Regions from separate parts of the Oceanobacillus sp. FSL K6-0127 genome, predicted to be linked through region 1. Evidence: predicted binding sites of a transcription regulator. Region 1 holds the regulator's gene; the other holds the start of a gene.
The links. Region 1 encodes NrdR, which represses ribonucleotide reductase genes. Its sites were predicted from a motif close to AACACNATATATNGTGTT; they were not measured.
Positions count from the first base shown of each region.

Region 2: a site for NrdR is predicted at 1,373-1,390, ahead of MHH64_RS04210 (anaerobic ribonucleoside triphosphate reductase). Genes of this name have one in related genera too.

Region 1 covers NZ_CP150287.1:2,477,595-2,480,811, forward strand. The annotation lists gene MHH64_RS12235 (glyceraldehyde-3-phosphate dehydrogenase) at 1-986, shown strand, start outside; gene MHH64_RS12240 (cytosolic protein) at 1,278-1,676, shown strand; gene nrdR (transcriptional regulator NrdR) at 1,705-2,169, shown strand; gene MHH64_RS12250 (DnaD domain protein) at 2,400-3,217, shown strand, end outside.
Region 2 covers NZ_CP150287.1:858,146-861,362, forward strand. The annotation lists gene MHH64_RS04205 (MBL fold metallo-hydrolase) at 300-1,169, shown strand; gene MHH64_RS04210 (anaerobic ribonucleoside triphosphate reductase) at 1,497-3,217, shown strand, end outside.

The sequences.
Region 1 (3,217 bases):
GTATGGTATTTCGTCAAGCAATTGCAGATAATCAATTGGATGTAGTCGCTATCAATGCAAGCTATCCTCCTGAGACACTCGCACATCTTATTAAGTATGACAGTATTCACGGAATTTTTGATGGGGAAGTCGAAGCGCTTCATGACGGGATTGAAGTAAACGGAAAAAAAGTAACGCTTGTAAATTCTCGAGAACCAGAAAAGCTTCCATGGAAAGCTTTGGATATTGACGTCGTCATTGAAGCAACAGGAAAGTTCAAAACAAAGGAAAGTGCTGGACTGCACTTGAAAGCAGGAGCAAGAAAGGTTGTCATAACAGCGCCAGGAAAACAGGTGGATAAAACGATTGTAATTGGTGTAAATGAGGCAGCATATATGCCTGACGAGGATGACATTATTTCCAATGCCTCTTGTACAACAAACTGTCTTGCACCAATTGTGAAAGTGTTAGACGACAAGTTTTCAATCGATAATGGATTAATGACGACTGTACATGCTTTTACAGGAGATCAGAACAACTTGGATAACCCACATAAGGATCTGCGCCGTGCACGTGCATGCACACAATCGATAATTCCAACAACTACAGGGGCAGCAAAGGCATTAAGCGAGGTGTTACCACATTTAAAGGGCAGATTACATGGTATGGCTTTACGTGTACCAACACCGAATGTATCACTTGTTGATTTGGTTGTCGATGTGCATACTGCTGTTACGGCAGAGGAAGTAAATCAAGCTTTTAAAGAAGCTGCAGAAAACGAATTAAAAGGGATTGTTCACTATTCTGAGGACCCGCTTGTATCGATAGACTATACAACTACCGATTACTCAGCAATTGTTGATGGATTATCAACAATTGTTATGGGTGAGAATAAAATAAAAATAATTGCTTGGTATGATAATGAGTGGGGATATTCGAAAAGGGTACTTGACTTAACAAAATATGTTGGAAGCTATTTATATCAACGAGAAGTTAAAATTTCATAAAAAATGTTAACACCCGCTTCTCAAGTTGAAGCGGGTTTTTTTAGGTTGAAATCATAAGCTAGGACTTGATTGTAAAGTTTCATCGTGTAAAATAAAATTTTACTAGATGTTATTTATGAGAAAATCGATTTATATACAATCTTTTATTTTCATAGCTTTAAAAAAATATCGTTAATGACTTTCTTTCCATACGCTTTTTGAGTTCAACTAGTGGAATTATATAAAACATGTTAAAATAGAATGTACTACAAACACGTTCAAATAGAAAACTTACAGGTTGGGGTGCGAAAAATGTCGATTGGCAATACGTTGAAAAAGTATTTTAGTAATCATGCGGAAACAGCTGAGGCTCATTTTGATCCAGCTTTACGAACGCATTATTATAAGACAACGAAGGAAAAAGCACTTGCGATATTAGAGAACTATTTCAGTAATCATGGAACATATGAAGTAAATGCAATTTCTCAGGAACACGGGGAAATAAGTGTAAACCGCACGAAGGGAAAAAAGGTATTTATTGTGGCAACTGTGATTATGGTAAGACCATTTCATACAGCAATTGATTTTTCAGTTACGACTGAATCGATTATGCCATTTGATTTAGGATATAGTACGAAAGTAATTGCACAGCTATATGAAAAGGTGAATACGGAATTGCCCTTAATCGACGATAAGTATCGAAGAGCGTGAATGAACGGACGAATGGGGTTGAACGAAAATGCGATGTTCGAATTGCCAAAATAAGAATACAAAGGTTTTAGATTCCCGACCAATCGAAGAGGGAAGATCCATTAGAAGACGCAGAGAATGTGAGAAATGTGGTTTTCGCTTTACTACATTTGAACGGGTCGAAGAACTTCCACTAATTGTCGTCAAAAAAGATGGAGCAAGACAGGAATTTTCCCGTGAAAAGCTAACACGAGGTCTTATTAGAGCATGTGAGAAACGACCAGTGCCATTAGAAACAATGGAGGCCTTGGCTTTAGATGTAGAAAGAGAGATGCGTAATTCAGGCATGTCCGAAGTATCCAGTCATGAAATTGGTGAACTAGTAATGGAGAGATTAGCTAAGGTTGATGAAGTTTCCTATGTTCGGTTTGCTTCGGTATATAGGCAATTTAAGGACATTACCGTCTTTTTAGATGAATTAAAGGATATTATTAATACGGATAAAAACAAATAGCCCTTGGAAGGTTGCTCAAAAAGTCCGGTGAAAATGACACATCGAGATCAGTAGACCTTCGACTAAGTACCGACACGTCCTGTGTCGAACGTCGAACGTCGAAGTCACGACATCTTGTGGAAGCCCGGTACTCAAAGCGTCGCCGCCTCGAACTTCTCGGTCCTTTTCATCCTCCTTTTTGAACAGTTATTTGTAAGTTACTTATTTGTAAGTATAGAGGTGTGTGAAACATGAATTTTATTGGACAAATCTTGCCGGTGGACGGCTATATCGTATCACAAAAAGAAACGTTGCCGGTAGACTATGCCAAATCATTGACCCATCTGTATCAGCCATTGCTTGGTATAAAGGCGATAGCACTGTACCAAACCCTTTTGCATGACATCGATTTAAATCAGGAACAAGCTCCACAGACACATCATACGTTAATGAATTACTTGGACCTTCCTTTAGATGAAATCTTTCAAGCTCGATTGAAGCTAGAGGGGATAGGTTTGCTGAAAACCTATAAGCAAAATTGGGAGTCAAGTGATTTATATACATATGAATTACAGAGCCCATTTGCGCCAAGTAATTTTTTTAAAGATGCGATGCTTTCTCAGCTATTGTATCATCATTTAGGTGATCAAAAATTCGAGCTGTTGAAAAACTATTATGGAAGGCAAACAACACCAGGATATGGTGTAAATATTACAGCTGCCTTTAGTGAAGTATTTCAAACCTTTACGCCATCTGCAGAAATATTAGAAGTGGATGATAATAGGGGAGCAGAACCTAAGGAAGATACGGAAACAACTGATTTTACTTGGATTGAACAAATGCTGAAACAACGAATGGTTCCTCATGCAAAAGTATTAACCACGGAAAATCGTCGTTTGATTTCGCAAATGATGGTTTTATACGAATTAGATACGCATGAAATCGACAAGTCTTTACTTTGGGCGCTAAACGATGAAAATCGATTGGATACAGAAGAATTTAAAACAGCTTGTCATGATTTGTTTAAGGCAAAAAATAACCAAAAACCAATCCGACTTGCCAAAAAAGT
Region 2 (3,217 bases), 1.6 Mb from region 1:
TTTTTTCTAATATTAGAACACAGATTTATTAGCGTAAGGGGTTCTGAGCATGACCCGCCTCTTACCTCTTGCAATGCCCTCATTATAGTTAGCGAAGTATCGATTGCTGTGCCTAAACCTTTATATTAATTGATACAAAGTATGGTGCTTTAATAGGACTTTTAAAAATGTACATACTTTTTGCCGTTAGCCCAAATAATATAGATGTTTTTAACAAGACTTTAATTAATATATAAAAACTTAAATGAACAACAAATCAATGTGAACAAAACTAAAACAAAGAAAAGTGGAGAATTTTTATGGAAAAAGACATACAAAATGGAATGCATGATTCAATGGAGGATCAGTTTCTGCCGATGTATTCGATGACGAGTGGAGTTGGGAAGGAGGTTCTTCCCGATCTTTACTGCTATACAAATCAAATTGTGAATTTGTGCTGTGTGGGTAATCCGGATAATTCAGGTGAGTGGGTTTTAGTGGACACTGGTATGCCTGAATCATCCAATCGGATTGTGGAAATGGTAGAGGAACGGTTTGGAGAAGACAGTAAACCACAAGCAATTATACTAACACATGGACACTTTGATCATGTTGGCGCAGTTGTAGATTTAGTGGAGAAGTGGGGAATTAAAGTATATGCCCATGAGGCTGAGTTGCCTTTTTTAACTGGAAAACAAGACTATCCAGAACCGGATGGATCCGTTGAAGGGGGACTTGTGGCAAAAATGTCACCAATGTTCCCAAATGAAGCTGTTAACTTAGGAAGCAATATAGAAGCACTGCCTGATGATGGAAGTGTTCCACATATGCCTGGTTGGAAATGGATTCATACACCAGGACATGCTCCTGGTCATGTATCTTTGTTTAGGGAAAAAGATCGTGCTCTTATTGCTGGCGATGCTTTTGTTACCGTGAAACAAGAATCACTTTACAAGGTAATGACTCAAAAAGTGGAAATTAACGGCCCGCCAAGGTACTTGACGACTGATTGGACTGCTGCTTGGGAATCTGTTAAAAAGCTGGAAGAGTTAAACCCTGCTATTGTGGTAACTGGTCATGGAATGCCAGTGTCTGGGCAAGAGCTTTCAGAAGGATTAGCAAGACTGGTTAAAGAATTTGACCGACTAGCAATACCAGATTATGGTCGATTTGTAGACCCCAAACACTGATGCGAGAAATCGTAAGAACGAAGAAGGTGACTCAAGAGAATGAGATTTTGAGTCACTATTTTTAATCAATATGAAATTGTTCCTTTCGCTTTCTATTCACTTCTCTTATTCATGTATACGCGGAACTGTTACATCATTTCAAGTGCTACTTCAATTTGCAGTTTCACAATTTGGACACAGCTATTTCTTTTTTACTATGATAGCATACAATATATAGTGCTAATTCGTTTTGTTAACACCAAATGTAGTATTGAGGCTTGGGGGAATAAAACAAAATAAGAGAACTAGAAACAATAAAAAAGGGAGAGCGGAAAAATGAGTACAAGTATGTCAACGGAAGTGAAAGACTACTTCCCGCTAAACAAATTGGATGAGATTGTTTATACAAGTAATCATGATCTGATTCAAGAAAATGCCAATGTTGATGGGAACTCACCAATGGGACAAATGTCAAAGGTTTCTGCGGAAGTAACGAAGTCGTATGCGAAAGAATTGATACTTAGCGAAGATGTCAGACAAGCAATCGATGAAAATTATATCCACCCCCATGATCTTGATTTTCTAATTACGGGTACAACCACTTGTTGTCAGATTCCACTAGGAAAAGTTCTGAAAGATGGTTTTAATACTGGACATGGACATATGCGTGAACCGAAAGATATTGTAAGTGCGATGGCTTTAGCATCCATTATTTTTCAATCGAATCAAAACATGCAGCATGGTGGGCAAAGCTATCCCATGTTTGAATATGATCTTGCACCTTATGTTAATAAAACTTTCGAGAAAAATAAGAAACGTTTACAAAGCTATGCTACTTCATATACAGCGGAAGAAATAGATGAGATAGCATGGCAGGAAACGAATCGAGATGTATACCAGGCCTGCGAAGCTTTTATACATAATTGTAATTCGATGCATTCGCGCGGAGGTGGACAAGTTCCGTTTGTTTCCATCAATTACGGTACAGATACATCTAAGGCAGGTCGTCTACTTATCAAGAACCTTTTGTTGGCCACGAAAGCAGGCCTGGGTAATGGTGAGACACCAATCTTCCCTATTCAGATTTTTAAAATGAAAAAGGGAATTAATTTTGAACCTGGAGAACTGAATTATGACTTATACCAATTAGCACTTGGAACAACAGCGAAGCGATTATTTCCAAACTTTAGCTTTATCGATTCGACGTTTAATAAAGTGCATTATGATGGTACTCCAGAATCGGAAGTGGCCTATATGGGTTGCAGGACTCGTGTGATGGCAAATCGTCATGGTGAGGAAAATGGAGTGCAGCGGGGAAATCTGTCTTTTACTTCTATCAATCTCGTAAAGCTTGCACTTGCCGCAAAGAATGAGTTCGATTACTTTAAACTATTAGATTACTATACTGGACTTACAATAAAACAATTAATGGAGCGATTTGATTTTCAAACTAAAAAGAAGGCAGGAAACTTTCCATTTTTATATGGGCAGCATATTTGGCGAGGGAGCGAAAACCTTCAACAAGAAGATAAACTTGGTGATGTATTAAAACAAGGCACATTAAGTATTGGCTTTATTGGATTGGCGGAGGCTTTAGTCGCTTTAACTGGTAAGCATCATGGTGAATCAGAGGAATCTTATCAATTAGGATATCGAATCATTCAGTATTTACGAGACAGAGTTAATCAAGCGAGTGAAGATTACGATTTGAATTTCTCGTTGATTGCAACACCCGCAGAAGGATTATCTGGAAAGTTTACTCGAAAAGACCAAGCGGTTTTCGGAAAAATACCTGGTATAACAGATAGAGATTACTATACGAATTCCTTCCATGTCCCGGTTTACTATTCTATCAAGAGTATTGATAAAGCTAAAATTGAAGGCTCTTTCCATCGTTTATGTAATGGTGGTCATATTACATACATCGAATGTGACGGAGATGTTTCTAAAAATATAAAGGCATTAGATGTTTTAGTAAGAGCAATGGCCGCCGCTGATATTGGTTATGGTGCAATCAATCATCCTGTTGATCAATGTGGTGTATGTGGATATTCCGGAATTATAGAGAA